Regions from separate parts of the Agarivorans litoreus genome, predicted to be linked through region 3. Evidence: predicted binding sites of a transcription regulator. Region 3 holds the regulator's gene; each other region holds the start of a gene.
What was found. The regulator FliA, encoded in region 3, starts transcription of late flagellar genes. The targets are predictions, from matches to a motif close to CTAAAGNTNNNNNNNNNNNNGCCGATA.
Positions count from the first base shown of each region.

Region 1: a site for FliA is predicted at 2,205-2,231, ahead of K5L93_RS00180 (flagellar protein MotY). Genes of this name have one in related genera too.
Region 2: a site for FliA is predicted at 4,895-4,921, ahead of K5L93_RS16345 (VC2046/SO_2500 family protein). Genes of this name have one in related genera too.

Region 1 covers NZ_BLPI01000001.1:28,146-35,713, reverse strand. The annotation lists gene K5L93_RS00195 (AAA family ATPase) at 1-95, opposite strand, end outside; gene K5L93_RS00190 (Na+/H+ antiporter family protein) at 148-1,476, opposite strand; gene rnt (ribonuclease T) at 1,480-2,139, opposite strand; gene K5L93_RS00180 (flagellar protein MotY) at 2,260-3,129, shown strand; gene nth (endonuclease III) at 3,144-3,779, opposite strand; gene K5L93_RS00170 (electron transport complex subunit E) at 3,776-4,459, opposite strand; gene rsxG (electron transport complex subunit RsxG) at 4,472-5,104, opposite strand; gene rsxD (electron transport complex subunit RsxD) at 5,094-6,164, opposite strand; gene rsxC (electron transport complex subunit RsxC) at 6,157-7,568, opposite strand, start outside.
Region 2 covers NZ_BLPI01000001.1:3,538,831-3,546,398, forward strand. The annotation lists gene K5L93_RS16320 (cystathionine gamma-synthase family protein) at 1-739, shown strand, start outside; gene bamJ (BamJ family beta-barrel-assembly machinery protein) at 803-1,282, opposite strand; gene K5L93_RS16330 (ion channel) at 1,390-2,370, opposite strand; gene K5L93_RS16335 (response regulator) at 2,505-4,157, opposite strand; cyclic di-GMP riboswitch class I at 4,327-4,410, shown strand; tRNA gene K5L93_RS16340 (tRNA-Tyr) at 4,699-4,782, opposite strand; gene K5L93_RS16345 (VC2046/SO_2500 family protein) at 4,947-5,477, shown strand; gene purU (formyltetrahydrofolate deformylase) at 5,474-6,310, opposite strand; gene K5L93_RS16355 (YchJ family protein) at 6,339-6,800, opposite strand; gene K5L93_RS16360 (DUF3369 domain-containing protein) at 6,895-7,568, opposite strand, start outside.
Region 3 covers NZ_BLPI01000001.1:3,810,244-3,817,811, reverse strand. The annotation lists gene K5L93_RS17555 (protein-glutamate methylesterase/protein-glutamine glutaminase) at 1-364, opposite strand, end outside; gene K5L93_RS17550 (chemotaxis protein CheA) at 390-2,492, opposite strand; gene K5L93_RS17545 (protein phosphatase CheZ) at 2,504-3,244, opposite strand; gene cheY (chemotaxis response regulator CheY) at 3,258-3,641, opposite strand; gene K5L93_RS17535 (RNA polymerase sigma factor FliA) at 3,769-4,488, opposite strand; gene K5L93_RS17530 (MinD/ParA family ATP-binding protein) at 4,481-5,374, opposite strand; gene flhF (flagellar biosynthesis GTPase FlhF) at 5,364-6,791, opposite strand; gene flhA (flagellar biosynthesis protein FlhA) at 6,823-7,568, opposite strand, start outside.

The DNA.
Region 1 (7,568 bases), 3.8 Mb from region 3:
AACAAGTTAACCCATTGAGTATCGTTGTTGGGGTTGAGGTCTTCTAGCGAGAAACTTGGTTTTAGTTTTTCAATGCTTAAGGCAGATTTAGTCAATTCGTAGTCCGATGTTAAACGTGCAATGTGTAATTAAAACAGCTTGTTAGCTCTATAGAACAATAGCTGCAATCCAACCAAAAACCAATAGTGGCAAGTTGAAGTGTAAGAAAGTAGGAACCACAGTGTCCCATATATGATCATGCTGTCCATCACTATTGAGGCCAGCCGTAGGCCCAAGAGTTGAATCTGAAGCCGGAGATCCCGCATCCCCTAAAGCTGCCGAAGTTCCTACTAACGCAACTGTAGCTAGTTCAGAGAAGCCAAGAGATAATGCTAAAGGGACGTAAATCGCAGCAATAATAGGGATGGTAGAAAATGACGAACCAATCCCCATCGTAATTAGCAAGCCCATAAGTAACAGCATAGCAGCAGCGAAGGCTTTGTTATCACCAAGTATGGCTTGTGCGTTATTGACTAAATCAGGAACTCCGCCGGTAGCTTTCATTACGCCAGCAAAGCCGTTTGCTGCAATCATAATGAAACCAATTAAAGCCATTAGCTTAACGCCTTCTATAAACAGATCCTGACTGTTTTGAGGCTTTATACCAGACGCTGTGGTCAGTAATAAAAATCCAGTGAGGGCGCCCATAATAATCGACTCAGTATAAACATTCACCGCTAACGCACTGAATATGATAATTACATTTACCCATACTCTAATAGCACTAGGCGCTACTACACAGAGGGAGGACTCTTTGGTATTGGTTACTGTTTTGTAAGTTCTTGGTTTTCTATACGACACAAAGATAGCAGTAAGTAAACCTAGGATCATCCCTAGAGCAGGAATCGTCATTGCCACCGGCAATTGGCTTTTCTCAATTAGTAAGCCCGCAGATGAAATATTGGCGTGCAGTAGCTGATTTAAAAATATGCTGCCAAAGCCATAAGGAAGCCACATATAGGTAGTTACTAAACCAAAAGTAATACAGCAAGCAATGATTCGCCTATCCATATTTAGCTGATCAAATACTGCGAGCAAAGGCGGAATTAAGATTGGAATAAAGGCAATGTGCACTGGTACTAAATTTTGTGAACTCACTGCCATTAATATGATGGCGCTAAGCATCATCCACTTAACTAACGAAAGGTGCTGCGCTTTATGCAAATTGACCAACCGTATAATTTTATTAGCAATCATATCTGTTAAACCGCTTCTAGCAATTGCCACTGCAAAAGCTCCTAGCAGCGCATAACTTAGGGCGATGTTGGCACCATCCCCTAAACCGGTTTCAAAGGCGGAAATGGTCTCTGCCAAACTTAAGTTCGATAATAAGCCACCAACAATACTACTAATAGATAAAGCTAATACCACGTTTACTCGAAGTAAACTTAACAGCAGCATTAAACACACTGACAATACAACAGGGTTAGAAATCATCATTTAACTTTTCTCATCAGTGTCTTTTTGAGCAAGTGGCCATCCACCTAAGGTTTTCCACTTGTTTACAATTAAACAAAATAACTCTGCTGTTTTTTGCGCGTCATAGAGTGCAGAGTGAGCATCTTCGTTGCTAAATTCTAACCCGGCCTCTTTACAGGCTTTCGCTAACACGGTTTGGCCCAAGGCTAAGGCGCTAATACTGGTAGTGTCGAAGCTAACAAAAGGGTGAAAGGGGTTACGTTTGATATTACAGCGTTCTACTGCGGCATTAAAAAAGCTCATATCAAAGGCTGCATTATGTGCCACCATTACTGCACGGTTACAGCCATGTGCTTTCAAGGCTTTGCGTATTGGCTTAAACATCTCTTTAAGCGCAACATCCTCACTTACTGCCCCACGCAGGGGATTGCTTGGATCTATGCCTGTAAATTCTAAAGCAGCCTGCTCCAGGTTGGCTCCTTCAAAAGGTTCAACGTTAAACTGTATGGTTTCTAATACATATAGCTCGCCCTGTTCGTTAAAACTCAGCAAGCAAGCTGCAATCTCTAAAAGAGCATCGGTTTTAGCGTTAAAGCCCGCTGTTTCTATGTCGATAACAACAGGATAATAGCCGCGAAAACGGCTAGACATCAATTCAGTCGTGAGTTCTGTAATGGTCATAATGTGGGTAACTATTAGTTGAGGCGCGCATTATTACAAAAGCTGCAAAGAATCGCTAATTTGCTTTAAAGATTATCGCTTGGATGCCGATAATTTATGAAGAAGAGAGGATTTCTGTAAATGAAATATTACTTATTGCTGCCTTTGGCACTAAGCGTTATGTCTGCCCAAGCAAATGTGCGCAATTATTCAGCATCGCTAGATGACTCAACGTGGGTTGTGTCTAACAAAACGCCGATTGAATGCAGAATGGATCATTTCATTCCTTCTTTTGGCGTTGCGAGTTTCATTAGTCGTGCATCTAAAAATGTCAATTTAGATTTTTACTTAGATATGTATAAAATTTCTGCAGAAACCCACCAAGTATCATTAAGAAGTGTTCCGCCTCAATGGAAACCTGGCGCGAGTTCAAAACGGATTAGCGAACTGTCTTTTTATCAGCAATTTGACGGCTATGTACACGCCCAGCCCGCTTGGCAAATGCTGAGTGAGCTTGAAGATGGCAATGTACCTACTTTTTATTTTAATGATTGGTATGCAAACAATCATACTACTGCTGTGGGTATTTCTTCTATTAATTTTAAAACCCAATACAACGACTTTTTAAAATGTGTTGGGCGGCTACTACCATACTCGTTTGACGACATCGCCTTTACGGTTTTGACTTATAAATCTAACAGTAATGAGCTAACCCCACGTTCTAAGAAACGTTTGCAATTAATTGGTGATTATGTGAAACATGACCCTGAAATAGATGTAGTGTTGGTTGATGCCTACACCGACAGCTATGGCGGTAAGTGGATTAACCAAGAATTATCGGAAAAACGTGCCAATATGGTAAAAGATTACTTCAAATCTGGTGGTTTAGACGAAAGCGTAATTGAAGTATCTGGGCATGGTGAACGCAAGCATGTCGCACGTAACGACAATACCATGGGCCGCGAACGAAACCGACGCGTTGTAATTTCTCTGGGGAAAGACTTGTTGTAAAGAAAAAGTAGCGTTTAAAGTTCCACTTTTTCTTTAAACTCACACAAGTCTTCAATAATACACGAGCCGCAACGCGGCTTTCGTGCTACGCAGGTGTATCGTCCATGTAAAATAAGCCAGTGGTGCACATCTACCTTAAATTCCTTTGGTACTACCTTTAGCAATTTCTCTTCGACCAAATCAACATTTTTGCCCATGGCGAATTTGGTGCGGTTAGAAACCCGAAATATATGAGTATCAACCGCAATAGTTGGCCATCCAAAGGCAGTATTTAGCACTACGTTGGCTGTTTTTCTGCCCACACCCGGTAGTGCTTCTAAGGCTTCGCGGCTTTCTGGAACTTCGCCACCATGTTGTTCAATTAGAATTTTGCAGGTTTTAATTAAGTTCTCAGCTTTTGAATTGAACAAGCCAATCGTTTTTATGTAAGTTTTAAGCTGTTCTACCCCTAAGTCAAAAATAGTTTGGGGGGTATTAGCCACTGGGTAAAGCTTGTCGGTAGCTTTGTTCACCGATACGTCGGTGGCCTGAGCAGATAACAATACAGCTGCAAGCAGCTCGAATGGGCTAGAGAAGTTTAGCTCTGTAGTTGGATGTGGGTTGTTATCTCTAAGTCGAGTTAGGATTTCTAATCTTTTCTGTTTATTCATGCGCTTTGAGTATTGTTTGAAAGGGTTTCTGACTCAGCTTGTTTGGTTTTAGCGCGGTTATCTATGACATTTTTTAAAGCGATGATAAAACCCATCACCAAAAATGCACCCGGCGGAAGTATCGCAACCAAAAAGTGTTCGTTAAAATCTACGATTTGAACATATAGGAAGGATGACCATTCGCCCAGTAGTAATTCAATACCATAAAACAAACTACCATTGCCCAGTAATTCGCGAATAGCACCAACGGCGACTAAAACTAATCCAAATCCAAGCCCCATCATTAACCCGTCAAATGCAGCTGGTTTTACACTGTTTCGTGCGGCAAATGCTTCGGCTCTGCCAATAATGATACAGTTGGTAACAATAAGAGGAATGAATATCCCAAGGTTTTGGTACAAGCCGTAGGTATAGGCATTCATTAACAGTTGTATGCAGGTAACAAAGGATGCAATAACCATAACAAATACTGGAATGCGGATCTCTTTAGCTACCCATTTACGAATCAGTGATACCGTTGTGTTTGAGGCTATCAGTACCAGCATGGTGGCAACACCCAGGCCAAGTGCATTGGTCACCGTTGAAGTAACCGCAAGAAGAGGGCACAGACCGAGTAATTGAACTAAACCAGGATTGTTTTTCCAAAGGCCTTGCCAAGCTAATTGTTTATATTCGCTCATCAAATAACTCCTTTAACAATCAGTTGCATTGTCATCAATGCTTTGCTGATTTGTGGCGTGATAAATCAACACGTTTTTCACCGCTTTAATGACTGCACGTGGCGTTATTGTAGCGCCAGTAAAGGCGTCAAACTGGCCACCGTCTTTTTTTACAGCCCACCGCGGATCTTTGTCGTCCATTAAACGTTGACCATTAAACTGGTAAATCCAATCTGATTTTCTGGTTTCAACTTTATCACCTAAGCCTGGTGTTTCGTTATGCTGTACAACACGCACACCGCTAATAGTTGAGTCTGCATTTAAACCTACTAGCAGGCGAATTTCTCCGCTGTAACCATCTGGTGCAATGGTTTGATAAACGTAAGCTGCTGTTTGTTGATTTAATTCAATAAGCCGGATGGTTTGGTCTTTATCGTTGCCTAAAAACTGTGGCTCGTTAACTACTATGCATCGTTGTTGGTAAGCACTCTTGGCTAACTCTTCAGATAAGACTTCATTGGTTGACCTAATCAGTTGTGCTTTAACCTGTTGCTCGATTCTTGGCTCTGTAAAGTAATTAACGATGACCACTAATAAGGTGCAAGCAAAGGCGAATAAGGCCAACATCCCCGCATTTTTAGTCATTGATTGGCGCTTAGTTGTCATTACTATTTCCCTCGCCGTAACCATATACTCGGGGCTTGGTGAAGTGATCTATCATTGGCACTGCCATATTAGCGAGTAATACAGCAAAGGCGATTGCGTCTGGATAGCCGCCATAATTTCGAATAACAAATACCAATAACGCAACCAAGCTTGCGTAAATAATCCTACCTAGGTTACTCGTTGCTGCGCTTACCGGGTCGGTCAATATGAAAAATGCCCCAATCATGGTTGCGCCGGAGAATAGTTGCAGCAGCACTGGAATTGAATGATCAGGGTTGATGGCTGCAGAAAGGAGACTCAACACAAATAGGGTGGTCAAAAAAGCCAAGGGAATATGCCAGCGAATCACCTTTAAGTAGATAAGCGCAAGACCTCCTGCTAAATAGGTTAAATTAATCCATTGCCAGCCAATTCCTGCAAAACTACTATAAATCTCATGGCTTGATATTTCATTGGATGTGAAACCTAAAGTAAGTTGAGTTTTCATCTCATCAAGCGGTGTGGCAATGGTATGGCCATCGATGCTGGCAATTTGTTTAATGCTAAAGCCGTCTAAGGTAAACCCATTAAATATGAGCGATAAGCCGTCGATGCTAGATAAGCTTTCAACTAACAGACTTTGTGGAGGCATCCAGCTTGTCATGGTTACCGGAAAAGAAACTAATAAAAGCACGTAGGCAGCCATAGCAGGGTTAAAAATATTATGCCCTAGACCGCCATATAAATGCTTAACGACAACAATCGCAAAGCAACTGCCAATAAGCGCTATCCACCAGGGCGCATAGGCTGGAAGTGCCAAACCAATCAAAATGCCGGTAACTAGCGCGCTGTTATCACTTAAGGTCGGCCAAACCGGTCGCTTACGTAATATAAGCACCAAGGTTTCACTTAGCACCGCTACCATAGATGCCAGTAATACTTGGGTTATGGTGCCTATTCCAAAATGAAAGCTTTGAACCAATAAACCTGGCAAAAGACAAAGAATCACCCAAAACATCAAAGTTTTTGTTTTTAAGGGCTTTCTAACGAAAGGTGAACTTTTTATGTTAGTGCTATTCATTGGTATCTTTCTCTTCGCGCTGTTGCTCTGCTAGTTTTTTAGCTTTAGCGCGAGCAACTGCTGCGGCGACTGCAGGGTTAACTTTTTTGGCTGGCTTTTCTGGGGTTGCGGGAGCTTCAGTTACGGCCTCAGCTTTTTTATTGGCCTTAGCTCTTGCAACCGCTGCAGCGACAGCCTTAGCTTTAGCGTTGTTGTTGCTAGTAGTACTATCTTGAGTATTTTGTTGAAGCGATTGCTCGGTAGCGAGAGGGACCTCAACAGCTTCGTTATCCTGATTATTTATCTTGCCAGCATCAACAGAATCGCCGGCTGCTGCTAGCGCGGCTTTTTTTGCTTTAGCTCTGGCTATTGCTGCGGCAACAGCAGAGTTTGCCGAAGATTTAGCCGCAGCCTTATCTAGATTGTCGTCGGCTTGATCCGCACTTACCTCTTGGCTAGCTAGTTTTTTTGCTTTAGCCCGTGCGACAGCGGCGGCTACGGCCGGATTAGTGGCTGTTGTTGGCTGCGATTGTTGCTGAGCTTGTGCTTTTTTCGCTTTAGCTCTAGCAACGGCAGCAGCCACAGCTGGATTACTTGATTCAACTGTGTTGTCTTCAGCGGTAGTTTCGTTATCTTTATTTTGTTGTTTCTTGGCTTTAACGCGTGCGATAGCCGCTGCTACTGCCGGGTTAGCGTTGGCTTTATTCTCGTTGGCTTCTTTTTGAGCTCTTCGCTCAGCTTTGCGAGCTTCTCTAGCGGCTATGGCCGCTTGGTTATCTGGTATCCATTCACCAGTTTCATCTTGTTTTGCTGCTGGAATGGCGGCTTGTTTGTTTTTGACTCTTGCTAAGGCCGCTGCGACAGGGTCAGGTTTATTTTGCTTAGCGCTGTCTTCTGCTTGCGCTTGTCTACGTAAAGCGGCTTGTTGGTGTTTCGCTTTACGTTCTAATTTGTCTTTTTCTAAACGAGCTTGGCGAGCATCGAAGCGTTGTTTGGCTATATCGGCTTCTTTTTGTGCAATATCTTCGCTGCGTATTTTGGCTTTTGCAGTTCGGTAGTGTTGCACCAAAGAGATTTCGCTTGGACAAACAAAGGCGCAGGCTCCACATTCAATACAATCCATTATATTGAAATCTCGCGCTTTATTTAGTTCGTCCCCTTTAGCATACCAATATAGCTGCTGAGGTAGTAAACCCATTGGGCAGGCTTGAGCACATTCACCGCAACGTATACACGGTGATTCATTTTCAGCAGCCATAGGGTTGTTAACGATCAGACAGTTAGTAGTTTTTACCACTGGTGCTTGGTTGCTAGGGAGCATGAAGCCCATCATCGAACCGCCCATAATGGTTGGCGTGTTAGGCTCACCCTGTAGCTTCTTGTTGATCACATCGCTTACTGCTGTGCCAATCGGTACCCAGTAAT
Region 2 (7,568 bases), 270 kb from region 3:
GATTGGAAAGTTATGTGAGCAACGAGGTTTAGTTTACGTAGTGGATAATACCTTAACCTCTTCTTACCTTTTTCAGCCTAAGTCTGTAGGTGCGAGCTTAATCATTACCTCATTATCAAAGTATGTTGGCGGCCATGGTAATGCATTGGGTGGCTCGGTAAGTGATACAGGTTTATTTGATTGGAGTGCTTATCCCAATATTTTTGAAGGTTATCGCAGTGGCGATCCTAAGATGTGGGGCATTAACCAAATTAAGAAAAAAGGCCTGCGAGACTTTGGTGGAGCCTTGAGCTCGCAAGCTGCGCATTTGCTTTCGGTAGGGGCAGAAACCATGGCCCTGCGTATGGAGCGCCAGTGTGCCAATGCCTTAGCCTTAGCCAAGATGTTAGATGAGCACCCTAAAGTGGCTAAGGTGTATTACCCAGGCTTGGCTTCTCACCCTCAGCATCAACGAGCAAGTGACTTGTTTAAGCACTATGGCGCGTTGGTTAGCTTTGATTTAGTTGATGGGATCAACAGCACAGAGTTTTTAGATAAAACCAATATCGTAATTAATGCGACCCATTTAGGGGATAATCGAACTTTAGCCTTGCCTGTTGCCCAAACCATTTACTTTGAAATGGGTTTAGAGGCACGTCAAGCCTCGGGAATCAGTGAAACAATGATCCGTTGCTCAATTGGTATTGAAGATACTGAAGATTTACTCAAGGACTTTGAGCAAGCGTTAGCCAGTTCTTAGTAAAGAAAATTGATAGAAAAAAGCCTTGGTCACGCCAAGGCTTTTTGCATTTACCCGAAATATTTACTTACTATCTATTGATAGCAACTCCACTTCAAAAATTAAGGTAGAGCCAGCAGGAATTGACGCTACGCTGCGGTCGCCATAGGCCAATTGACTGGGAATAAAGAAACGGAATTTCTCGCCTACACTCATATATTGCAAGCCTTCGGTCCAGCCCGCGATAACTTGCCCTAGTGGGAATTGAGCAGGGCGGTTACGTTCTACCGAACTATCAAACACTAAGCCGCTTAACAGTGTTCCATGGTAATGAACGGTTACAGTGCTGTTTGCAGAAGGTTTCTCAGCACCTTCTACAACATCTTCAAGGATTAGATACTGCAACCCAGACTCTGTAGTTATCACACCGTCTTTTTGAGCGTTTTCAGCAAGAAAGTCGTGGCCTAACTGACGGTTTTGTTTAACCGCTTTGGCGTTATTATTGGCGCGGAGAATAAATAAAATCACAAAAATAGCGAGTAGAGCGAGAACCACAAATTTCAAAGTCGATTCCTTACTAGGGGGTTGAGTAAAAAGTAAATGTTAATCTAACTTTACGAAAGTGCTAGTTAAAAAGCACTGCTTGTCTAAGAAAAGTCGCCTCAACAGCACTAGCGGGTCATTTTTTTTACAAATACCACAACAAACAAGGCAATAATAAAGCTGCCACTAAAGGCCTCTATGGCAGCGAACATACGGGAAAGTCCAACTGGGGTAAAGTCGCCGTAACCAAGAGTGGTAAAAGTGACCACGCTGTAATACAAGCATTCAAAAAAAGCCACAACGTTTTGCCCAAGGCTTTGATTAATATCGAGAGAAACAATGTTACCGTTGAAATGGATGCCAGTAAAAAAGTAAATGATGGCGCAGCTTAAAATGATAAAGAGTGAGGTATACACTACGCGTATTGGCAACTCTCCATAACCGCATACTAAGTCAACTAGCTTAGATATTCCGCGCCGATAAGAAAGCTTGGGCATTTGATAGCGTCGCATGGTGAGCTCTTTACGTAAAAATACGCCTGCAGTAGTAAACAAACCTTCCGACTCGGCGGTTTTACGCAGGCCGCGATACACTTCTTCGGCTTGTTGGTAATAGTCGGCCATGGCTTCTTTATCTTGTTGCTGCTCTGCTGCGCTACCTAATTGCTCTTGAAGTACTTTTTCGCCAACGCAAAGGCTGTCGCATTTGCATTGGTCCATTTTGGCTCCCAGCAGATTGGTCTTTGTTAGATTTGCGTGATTAAGATTGGCTCCCCGTAAATCGGCTTTCATTAAACTGCCGCTTTGCAGGTTAATATTAAAAAGGTGGGCCCCTCTCAGGTCACATCGGTAGAGATCAGCACCAGATAAGTCGTAACCTTGCTTACTGTTATAGCGAACTAAATCTATTCCTGCGAGCTTAGCTTTTTTTAGACTTATACCACGTAACATACCGCCGTTTTTGGCATGGCTTTCTAGCTGATCTTTTATCTCGTCACTGGATTTATCTACGTCAGGATCATGCCAAAAACACAAACCGCTTTCTAAGGCTGGTTGTTTGCAGCTGGCACCAGAACTCTCTTGATACAAGCATTCGCAGCATTTCTCCATATTTTGCTAACTCTCCGGCTATTAACCAACAATCTGATTATTAGCCAGTTTTATTCACTGGCCTTAAGATAAGTGTATTTCAAAAGAAAAATTTTGCGAGTACTCTTTAGTGGCTGGAGTGTAGAGGCAAGGAGTTACTTTTTCTTGCTGCCTAGCTGCTGGAATTCACTTTTTAAGGTTGAATAACGTTCGGCGTGGTTATCGTTTAATTTCAGCCCGTCGAGTAATTTAATGGTTATTTTACAGTCAGATAATAATTGACCGCTTAGGCCTTTTTCCGACTGATTGAGTTGTTTCAAAATCGCCTGAATTTTGTTTAAGATTGCACCAGTATTACCAGGAGCCACTTGTAAGGCTTTATCAAAATAGCTAGTGGCTTCGTGGAAGCGATTCTCTTCGTAGGCTTCAATGCCCATTTTGTTGTATTCGCGAAACTGGCCAAGCTTTAGCTCAAAATCTTCGGCTTTTAGCACCTTGTGGGCAGAGGACAGCGATATCGGGTCAATGCCATCGCGTTTTTCTAACTCTTCAGCAAAGGGCATTGCGTACTCGAACTCTCCCACGGAATTTAGGGTTAGGAAGGTATCAGGCAACAACTCGCCACTCACTTTACTGGGGGCATCTAATAAACCGTCGTGGCTATCAAACAGCAATCGTTTGGCTTTGTTTAGCTCACCTTTGGTGGCATGCACCCGTGCTTGGCTTATGCCCTCAAAGGCATCAAAATTAAAATCATCATCTTTACCCTCTTCGCGTCTTGCGTGAAATAACACTGAGTTTACTTCTTGAAGTAAGCGATTTTTCCGATATAAATCATCTTCGTTTTGTGCTTCATCAATCAAGCTGCGCACATAATTACAAAGGTGGTGGGGGCCGCGGTGAATAGAGCGCCTAGCAAGCTGCAAAATAGTAGAAAAGGTTTCTTTGGCTAGGGTTAAATCGCCAGCCTCCATCGCAAGCTCGGCGAGTAACTGTTGTCGCTCAATACTATTTACTGCCAACTTAGAGGCTTTTAGTACGGTTTCTAAGGCTTTGTCTAGCTCGCCGTTGGCTCGGTAAGCGCGAGCTAACCAATCGTAGCCGGTGAGTAGTAATGGGCTTTCTGCAATAGAACGGCTAAGTGTTTCGATGGCGTTTTTATGGTCTTTTAGCAATAGATGAACGCGACCAAGGGTGGCTTTGGCCCAGGTTTGTTTGCGTTGTTCTAATATGGCTTCTAAAGCCTGTTTAGCGGCTTGGTATTCACCTAAGGCGATTTGCGCTTCAACACGTAAGTTTCGGCAATAATTACTGTAACGACTCTCTGCTTCAATTTGTTTGTCACACAGCTCTATAACCTGCTGATACTGTTTTTTAGATAATGCGTGATACACCTCGCGCAAACTTTGACGCTTTACATGGGCTCTTGCTAGGCGGTTGTGTAACTGAAACTGAGAAAATGGTTTGGTTATAAACTCGTCTGGCTCCATTTCTAGAGCACTAAGCACCATGCTTTTATTGTTGTCACCACTAATAATAAAAAACAGCGCGTCAACTTCTAACAACTCGCTAACACGAAGTTCTTCTAAAAGCTGGCCACCATTCTTGCCAGTACCAAGGTTATAATCTACTAAAAGAATGTCGAATTTGCGCTTTCTACACGCTCTTACTGCTGCTTCACCAGTGTTCGCAAAATAAACATCGGTTGCGCCAAAGTTTTGCAACATGGCCTTAAGCATAACCTGGAAAGCTCGTTGGTCATCAACAATGAGTATTTGCTTGTCGCTATAATTGTATTGCGTTGCCATTACTGAGTGTTCTAATCCTTTTGGCTTATCCTAGCATAAGTTACCAAGCGATAAAGTAGTGTAAGTATAGACAGTTAGCACCTAAGTAGTATCTTCTATTAAACCTTGCAAAAATAGTTAAGTTTGATTTAATATTGAGGCGTTGGTGAGTCTTTTGGTCTCATCAGCGCTGAGTCAAAGCCAAACTTGGAGTGATCCAAGGTCGGAAAGTTACAGGTCTTTAGGGCAACCTTAAGATGGCTGGACCGCCTTAGTTGAGTGGTTAGATTTGCACAATGTACATCTTTCTACTTAGTAAGTTAGTCTATTTACCGTTTATTACTTTCCGTATTTGGTTGGAACGCCAAGCTAAAATTAGCTTGGCGTATTTGTTTCCGCTGCCTTATCTTGTTAAGCATTTGTTTCTAAATGCTGTTACTCCTAAGACTTCCAAATCTACTCGTTATTGCTCAACTAAGTATTTTGCTATGCGCTAATTGCATATCTAAGGCAAATTTCGGGCATAAAAAAAGACATCTTAAGATGTCTTTTTTTATCGATATGGTGGAGGGAGGTGGATTCGAACCACCGAAGCTTTCGCGACAGATTTACAATCTGTTCCCTTTGGCCACTCGGGAACCCCTCCTGCTTGTGGAGCGGCATATTACCAGAACTTGCTGGGCTGTAAAGTAAAAACAGCGACATTTTTATTGGCAGATAACTGTTTGCTTATTATCTGTGCATTTGGCCGAAATTTGCTAAAGTTTTAGCCTGCTTTTCCGATAGCTTTAAAGGTAATGGAGGAGCAATATGTTAGTTGAGCAAATTAGACAAAGTAGCTTGTGTGATGAACTACAGTTGGGCGATAGGCTTAACCAAAGTGCCTTGCAGGGTGATCAGGCTCATTTTCATTTATTGCTTAGCATGCTTAGCCAAAACGTGTGCGATCAAGCGCAGTTTTCAATGCAAAAGCAACAGCATGAACAAGTTCAGCAAGACTTACGTGATAAGTTTCAACTGGCTCAAGCTCGTGCTCTTAAAGCGCTAGATGATGAGTTTCCTGTGCAAGCTAATTGGAGCAAGCACCTGCATGCTGGTGAGCCGTCACGAATTCGTTTAGAACAGGCTCTAGGCGGCTATGCGGCGTGTGCAGAAGACAGTGTCGACGGTTTACCACATGAGGTAATGAACAACGTTGACTTACTCAGTCGGGTAAAACACCAAGTAGCTAAGCCAAAGCAGCAACAAGAAATAGATAAAGAAGTGAAAGGGAGTGAGATGTACAAGCTACTAAGTGACTTCGATTACTCTAAGCCACTTAGCGTTAAGTACTTTAATTAACGAAACACCACGGTACGATTTCCGTATACAAATACTTTTTCATCAAGCACCTGTTGTAGGGCTTTACTTAATACAGCTTTTTCTACATCACGGCCAGCTTTGGCCATTTCTTCGGCGCTGTAGGTATGATCAACATGAATTACATGTTGCTCTACGATTGGCCCTTCGTCTAAATCGTTGTTTACAAAGTGGGCGGTGGCACCAATAATTTTTACGCCTCGGTCGTAAGCTTGTTTATAAGGCTTAGCACCAATAAATGCTGGCAAAAACGAGTGATGAATGTTTAAGATTTTGTTGCTAAAGGCTTCGACAAAAGCTGGTGTAAGAATACGCATATACTTGGCAAGTACTACGTAGTCAGGTTGGTACTGTTGCACCACCTTAATCACTTGTTGCTCATGTTCTTCGCGGCTTAAATCTACATGGCTAATATGATGGAAAGGAATATCAAATTTTTCCGTCAAGGTACGTAGGCTGTCGTAGTTACCCACTACTGCAGCAATTTCTACATCCATATCACCATAAACGGCTTTCATGAGTAGATCGCCCAAGCAGTGCGCTTCTTTGGTTACCATGATAACAATACGCTTGCGTCCGGCACTCTCTAAGCGACGGGTACTCCCAGTTGGAAGTGCGCCATCTAAATCGGCAAGTAAAGTTTGGTCGTTAAAGTAGCCTTCTAACACTGTACGCATAAAAAAGCGATTGGCATCGTTATCAACAAACTCGTTGTTTTTAATAATGTTAAGCTGGTGCTTAGCACATATATTGGTAATGCTTGAGATTAAACCTTTTGCGTCTGGGCATTCGGTTAATAGAATTTTTCTTTCCATTGTGTTTTCGATTTATTCAGTTTTAAAGTTAAGATTTATTACAGCACTGTTTAAACTTTTTGCCGCTTCCGCAGGGGCAAGCTGAATTACGCGCCAAGGCTTTTGGGGCGAACTCTCCATCAGTATAAAACCAACGCTCGTTAACTTTCTTAAAGTTAGAGCGCTCGTGCAAAATTTGTCGTTGACCCTGTTCGCGATAATGAGCTTTAAACTCCACTATGCCTGTTTGGCCATCTTTAAAGTCACAGCTAAAGATTATTTGTAGCTTTTCCCATTGCCCTAAATCTTCTTTAGTTGAAGATTGCGGGGCATCGCCTTGTCGATAGTCTGGGTGGTGCGTCTGCCATAAATAACTAGCATCGCCCAGCGTAAACGCGGTGTAGCGAGAACGCATTAACTGCTCACAACTTGTTGGTAAGCAATCACCGGTGATGATGGGCTGACAGCACTGAAGAAAATCGTTGCCGCTACCGCAGGGGCAAACTAACACAGGGAAACCTCAAATTTGACTAAGGGCGAAGTGTAGCAAGAAGCTGCCGATAAGGCAGCTGAAACTTGGTGATAGTTTGGCCAAATTGGCCTTATTAATCAGGATTTAACATGTGCTTAACCGTAAATGTGGTTAATTGAGGATCAAAGTGTGGGTTGTTGGCTAAATCAAGCTGAGCCAAACTTGCTTGTTGATCTGTTTGCTCACTTAAGAATACCGCTAAAGCCACAATACGGGCGTAAACATGAATGGCTTCACCGCTTAGGCCTAGTGGTCGGCCACTACCATCCCAGTGTTCTTGGCTTTGATTAGCTACGATAAGGGCTGCATCGATTTGCAGTTGTACTGCGGGATCTTTAAGTGCATCTGGTAGCTCGCAATGTTCGGCAATGCGCTGCCAACTCCCTTGGCTTAACATGTTACAGCTAAGGAGCACGTCGGGTAAGCCGTGGTTAGCTAGGTCATAAAAGCTAGCGGCTTGGTTTAATGCTTCACATTGTTGGTCGCTTAGCGAATAAGCCACAGCAAGTTCAGCGCAATAGCGTTCTATATTGCTAAGCTGCTCGGTATTATACTGTTTGGTTTGAATGGCTTGATAAATTAACTCTACCAGGCGCAGTTGACCGTGAGCTAGTTGTTTTTGCAAGTGCTGGTTTTCTAGGCGCACAGCCGTAGTTTGGATCAAATAGTTAAGTGGTTCTAGCTGTAATTGCTGGGTGTCGTTCCATCCTTCTAGGTAGAACATCAAAGGTTCGCTATCAGTATTTT
Region 3 (7,568 bases):
GAAGGCTAACCGCTTCTTCTCTATCTCGAGCAATATCTTCAAACTTTTTAGGGATAAAATCCAAAGCACCGGCTTCTAGAGCATCAAGTGTCGCCTTGGCACCTTCATGTGTTAACGAAGAAAACATAAGAACTGGCGTAGGATTCTTCGCCATAATTTCTCGAACCGCGCTAATACCATCCATTACCGGCATTTCAATATCCATGGTAACCACATCTGGTTTTAGGCGTGCAACCATATCTATGGCTTCTCGGCCATTTTTAGCGGTGTCGACCACTTCCAAAGCAGGGTCCGCGTTGATGATCTCGCTTACCCGGCGACGGAAAAAACTCGAATCATCAACTACAAGTACTTTTATTGCCATGTTAGATTCTTCTTAAAGGCTAGGCTTACATCTTACGGGCGTAGCGTTTCAACAGGCTTGGAATATCAAGAATTAATGCAATTCGTCCATCACTGGTGATCGTTGCACCAGCCATACCAGGGGTGCCTTGCAATAATTGATCTAGCGCTTTAATCACCACTTCTTCTTGGCCAATTAAGTTATCTACTACAAAACCGACTTGTTGTGGGCCTATTTGCACTATTACAACATGGCCTTGAGAGCTACGTTCACCAGATTGACCATTTCTAATTAACCAATCTTGGAGGTAAAACAAAGGGATAGCTTTATTGCGAACAATCACAGTTTCTTGACCATCAACAACGTTAGTTTTGGTAAGATCAAGATGAAAAATTTCATTAACGCTAGTAAGCGGCAAGGCAAAGGTTTGTTTACCTACATCAACCATCAAGGTCGGCAAAATAGCCAAGGTTAAAGGTACTTTAATCTGTAGTGTTGTACCTTGACCTAGTTGAGAGTCGATGTCGACTGAGCCGTTTAACTGAGTAATACTGGTTTTGACCACGTCCATCCCAACGCCACGACCTGAGATATCTGAGATCTCGGTTTTGGTTGAGAAACCAGGCGCAAAAATTAGACTATAAGCTTCTTTATCAGGCATACGCGCCGCGGCGTCAGCATCAAGAACCCCGCGTTCAATAGCGATAGATTTCAACTTATCGGCATTCATACCGGCACCATCATCTTCAATTTTCAGTAAGATGTGATCACCCTCTTGCGATGCAGATAAACGAATCAAACCTGTTCGAGGTTTACCTGAAGCTACTCGATCATCTGGCATTTCGATACCATGATCTACTGAGTTTCGCACCAAGTGAACCAGTGGATCAGCTAGGGCTTCAACTAAGTTTTTATCTAAATCTGTATCTTCACCCACAAGCTCGAGATTTATATCTTTTTTCAAACTTCGAGCTAAATCACGAACGACTCGAGGGAAACGGCCAAATACCTTTTTAATGGGCTGCATGCGGGTTTTCATTACCGCACCTTGTAAATCAGCGGTTACCACATCTAGGTTGGCAGTAGCTTTAGACATATCCTCGTCATTGCTATTTAAACCTAAACTCACGAGGCGATTTCGAACTAAAACTAGTTCGCCCACCATATTCATAATTTCGTCTAAAGTACGGGTATCCACGCGGACGGTGGTTTCACCCTGCGGAACAGCTTGCTTCGCCGGTGCTTTTGCTGGCTCTTGCTTTGCCGGTGCAGCTGTAGCTGCAGGCTTGGCTGGTGCAGCAGGTTTTGCAGCTGCCGTAGGGGTGGCCGCTATCTTAGCGGCTGGTTTCGCAGGTGCAGTTTTCGCATCAGGTGCTTTACCGGCGCCATGTAATTGGTCGAGCAACTTTTCAAACTCGTCATCGCCAATTTCGTCACTATTTGAAGTGGGCTTTTCTGTGGCTGGTGCTTTCGGCGCAATGGGCTGCCCAGCGCCAGGTGCTTTAGAACCATGCAGCTCATCTAATAGTTTTTCAAATTCATCATCAGAGATATCGCCATCGCTAACAGTCTTTTCGGCAGGTGCGGGGGTTGACGCAGCTGTTGGCGCTGCTGAGCCATGAAGCTCATCGAGCAAACGTTCAAATTCGTCATCAGTGATTTCGTCAATATTGCCTCCAGCAGAACTAGTCGCCACTGCAACTGGTTCTGGCTCTGGTTCTGGCTCTGGCTCTGGCTCTGCAGCTACTTCATCAGCAGACTCAGGATGAGACAGCTGATGCAAGCGCTCAATCAGTTCAGGAGCAGCAGGAGCTAAGGGTTCACGCGCCTGTACTTGCGCAAACATATCATTCACTGAGTCTAGCGCTTCGAGAATTACATCCATCAGCTCAGACGAAACCGCTCGACCACCATTACGTAAAGTATCAAAAACGTTCTCAGCGCCATGACAAACATCAACCAACTCGGTTAATGACAAAAAGCCTGCTCCACCCTTAACTGTATGGAAACCACGGAATATGGCGTTTAACAAGTCACTGTCATCTGGACGTTTTTCTAAATCTACCAACTGCTCTGACAGCTGCTCAAGGATCTCCGCCGCTTCTACGAGAAAGTCTTGTAAGATGTCTTCATCTACATCAAACGACATGCGCTACTCCCTTAAAATCCTAAACTAGACAACAAGTCGTCAACATCATCTTGATCGTTAACAACGTCGTCCCTTTGCTCTTTATTTAATATTGGTCCTTCGGCTTCAATAGCAGATTTAGTCACTTTTGTATTCTCTGCCACTTCCGCTTTTTCACTACCGAACAAGGTAAGCATTTCAACCAAGCTTTCTTCCACCTCTTGAACTAAGGTGATCACCTTGCGAATCATTTGACCGGTTAGATCTTGAAAATCTTGAGCCATCAATATTTCGGTTAACATGCTACGTAGTTTATCGGCATTTGCTGAAGAACTATTAAGGAAAATATCGATTTGGTGACATAGCGCCTTAAATTGGCCAATTTCGATTCTTCGTTCCATCAAACTTTGCCAAATAGGCATAATATTGTTGATTTCGTTAGTTAATTGATCAGCAATAGGAAGGCCAGACTCTACAGCATCCATGGTTTTATTGGCGGCTTGATCGGTCATCTCTATCACATAGTTCAACCGTTCTTTAGCGTCTGGGATTTCTTGATTAGCTAACTCATTAATTCGAATATCCAGTTTAAATTCGTTTAAAGAGTCATGAAGCTGACGAGTGAGCTGACCAACCTTATCAAATAGCAGGTTAGCTTTTGGAGCACAGAGCTCACTAACAAGTTGATTCGCCTCGGCGACATTTCCTTCTTCAAGTAGCGAGACCAACGATTTGGCGTCGGCTAATGAAATAATCGGAGTATCTGTGCTCACGCATCTTCCTTTCTTATTGTAGTCTTTCGAAAATCTTATCTAGCTTCTCTTTTAGCGTGGCTGCTGTGAAAGGTTTAACAATATATCCATTTACGCCGGCTTGAGCAGCTTCAATGATCTGTTCACGTTTTGCTTCGGCAGTTACCATCAAAACAGGCAAGTGAGACAAGCTTTCGTCGGCACGAATATTTTTCAGTAGGTCGATGCCTTCCATTCCAGGCATGTTCCAATCTGTTACTACAAATTCGAAATCTCCGCCTTTAAGCATAGGTAATGCGGTATTTCCGTCATCAGCTTCATGCGTATTGTTAAAACCAAGATCTCTAAGTAGGTTTTTAATAATCCTTCTCATCGTTGAAAAATCATCAACAACCAGAATTTTCATATTTTTATCCAAGGTACTTCCCCCAACAGGATGTTTTACAAGCCACTAATTAGGCCAAAAATTTATGTAATAAAGATATTATGCCTTAATAAACACAATTTTAGTCCATCTTTTACAAGAAATGTAAGGATGAATTTCTCTATTGTGTCCAATCTCGCATTCGAGTTTTAACTCGAGCGAGTGCTTGGCTATGAATTTGACTGACTCGGGACTCGCTTACGCTCAATACTTCACCAATTTCTTTCAAGTTAAGTTCTTCATCGTAATACAGCGATAATACCAGCGCTTCTCTCTCGGGAAGCCCTTTAATACACTCTGCAAGAGATTGCTGAAAACGCTGGTTGGCAAAACCTTCAAAGGGTCGGTTTAACTCGCGGCTTTCCTCACTGGAAATGACATCTTCGCTCACGCCGAGATCATCAATGCCTAAAATACGCCCGCAATTTACATCGGATAGCATGGAATGATATTCACCCAAGCTTACCCCTAACTTAGCTGCTACTTCAGCATCCTTCGCATCGCCGTTTTTTTCCCTTTCAACCTCTGCTATCGCGTCGCTTATTGCGCGACTGTTTTTGTGCACTGAGCGTGGCACCCAGTCGCCACGACGAATTTCATCGAGCATAGAACCACGAATACGAATACCAGCATAGGTTTCAAAACTAGCACCTTTAGATCCATCAAAATTACGCGCGGCTTCAATCAAGCCAATCATTCCAGATTGAATCAAGTCATCAACAATTACGCTAGCCGGAAGCCTAGCCATTAGGTGATGGGCTATTCGTTTAACCAAATTTGCATGGCGCTCCACCAAAACATTAGTGTCATTAGCGCTGGCATAAGCGGCAACTTTATTCACTAAGCTGTTCTCTATTTTTGCGTTGTCCAAACTCGAGAAGATTCTCGATGAAAAATTCTAAATGGCCGCCTGCCTGTTCGGGAATCGGCCACGTAGACGCTTTACTTGCCAACGAACGAAATGCCAAAGATGCGGGCGATTTAGGGTAAGCTTCGACCACCACTCGCTGTTTTCTTACGGCTAAACGCACGTTATTGTCATAAGGAATACAGGATACTAATTCGAGTGTAGCATCTAAGAAGCGATCGGTAACTCGGGTAAGCTTAGCAAATAACTCTTGGCCTTCGCGTAGGCTACGAACCATATTGGCGACTATTTTAAACTTGTACACACCATGTTGATTGGAAAGCAGTTTAATCAACGCGTATGCATCGGTGATAGAAGTTGGCTCGTCACACACCACAACTAAAATATCTTGTGACGCTTTAGCAAAACTTAACACCATGTCAGATATGCCTGCCGCCGTATCAACCAGCAACACATCAATAGGTGTTTTCATACTACTAAATGCACGAATAAGTCCTGCGTGCTCGGCTGGGCTTAACTCAACCATTGACTGCGTCCCCGAAGTCGCTGGGGCAATTAAAATGCCATTGGGGCCCTTAACCAATACTTCATCTAAGGTGCACTCACCGGATAAAACGTGAGAGAGGTTTTTAGTTACACGTAAACCAAGCAGCACATCTACATTTGCTAGGCCTAAATCGGCATCCAGTACCATTACACGCTTACCTTGAGCAGCCATGGCTATACCCATGTTAAGGGTCACGTTAGTTTTACCTACGCCCCCTTTGCCGCCCGTTACAGCGATAACTTTTACATTGTTTTTTTGTTGCATCATTCTTAAGCCGCTAGCTTGGTCAAATTCATTGTCTTTAGAATACATCTGAAACCTTTTGTTGTTCGGTTTCACTAAACCAGAAATGTTGCTGGCTTTGCTTATCGATAACCGATAATGCTTGTTCAATTAATTGGGTTGGCGCTGCTACCGCTATATCCTCAGGCACTTGCTGACCATGCGTAACGTAACTTATTGGTAAGGCATGGCGCAAGGTTACATTTAACACTTCGCCTAATGCCAAGCTCTCATCTAATTTGGTAAGTATGGTACCAGCCAAAGGAATTCGCTGAAATTGATTCACAGTTTCTTCAATTACCCGACGCTGTGCATTGGCTGACATCACCAAATAGTTACGAATATTAACGCGACTATTTTTTACAAGCTTATCTAATTGCTCGTGTAAGCGAAGATCTCGTTGACTCATTCCGGCGGTATCAATCAGCACCAATTTTTTATCTTTAAACTGATAAAGCAACTGTGATAACTCTTCTTCATCATTAGCTACACGAACTGCACAGCCCATGATTTTGCCATAAGTGGCGAGTTGCTCATGTGCACCAATACGATAGGTGTCGGTAGTAATCATCGCTACGCTGTCGGCGCCATGGCGCATCGCAAACTGCGCGGCCAACTTGGCAATAGTAGTTGTTTTACCCACGCCGGTTGGGCCAAGCAAAGCAATTGCCCCACCCTTTAATAAAATTTCGTCTTGGCCAACCGGAAGTTGATTAACCAATAATTCTCGTAAATGCTGCCATCCTTCTTGAACTCCAAGCTCTTCAGGAATGTAACCAGCTATTTGGTCGGCCATATCTTCATCAAAACCCACTAGCTGCAACTGCTTAATTAACATCGCGCGAACTGGCTCTTGACGCTCGACCTCCTGCCACATTAACCCAGATACTTGATGCTCAAGCAACTTGCGCATGGCGGCCATTTCTTTTTTAAGTTCGCCAACTTCGTTGCCAGCAGCAGCTGATGCTGAATGAGCGGATTGTCCACCAAGAGACGCATTAGTTGGTTTATTGGATAAGGAGCCTTGCTGAGCCCAACCTTGCTGCTGCGCCAAAGAGCGCGGGGCTTGAACAGTACGAGGACGTTGTTGCTTCTGCTGAGACTGTTGCAAATTTTCTTGCTGACGCTTTTGATGGCGCTGCATAAAGTTGGTTAGATTGTCTTTTAAACTGGCACTTTCGTCAAAATCATGACTGGGATGCTGTTTTGCTGGCGAATTCTTGGCAGACGCAGTATTCATCGACGACAATTTGACACTGTCTTCTGCCAATTCTCTATCGGCTTTAGTGGCTGAGTGTTTAGTATTGGAAGGTTCAACCGCAGCAACAATTTCGATGCCACCGGTTACCTTTTTGTTAGACATGATAACCGCATCGCTGCCAAGTGTTTCCTTCACTTCGGCTAGCGCGGTTCGCATATCTTTTGCAAAAAAGCGTTTCATTTTCACTGTTCACCTTCCTTTTGCTGATTCGCTGAAGCTACTGCCCCACTGAACTCACAATTCGTATTTGTTTATCTTCTGGCACTTCTTGATAAGACAGAACCCTTAATGCAGGCATTGCTGTTTTAACAAATCGAGACATGCTTGAACGCAGTATGCCCGAGGTTAATAAGATAGCGGGTTGACCAGCCATTTCTTGGTTTTGACACGCCTCCGTTAATGATACTTGGAGTTTCTCTGCCAAACCTGGCTCCATACCTGCGCCATCGTTTCCTGCCGCTTGCATAGACTGATGCAATATCTGCTCCAAGTCTGGAGACAAGGTGATTACCGGCAACTCTGCCTCGCTACCAATCAACTCTTGAACGATTAAACGTTTTAAAGAAATACGACAAGCGGCGGTAAGAATATCCGGGTCTTGGCTCTTGGGCCCATATTCAACCAAGGTTTGAACGATGCTGCGAACATCACGAATAGGCACGCCTTCATTCAGTAGGTTTTGCAATACCTTAACTACCGTAGACAGTGTCATAGTGTCTGGCACTAAGCCTTCAACCAATTTAGGCAAGCTGCCGCCTAGCATATCAAGTAGGTTTTGAACTTCTTCGTGGCCAAGTAGGCTGGCCGCATTGTTAGTAAGAAGCTGACTTAAGTGGGTAGCTACAACCGTAGCCGAATCAACCACGGTGTACCCCAATGTTTGCGCATGTTCGCGCTGCTCGGTAGCCACCCAAGCGGCTTCTAAGCCAAAAGCAGGATCGGTAGTTGGTTGGCCTTCAATTT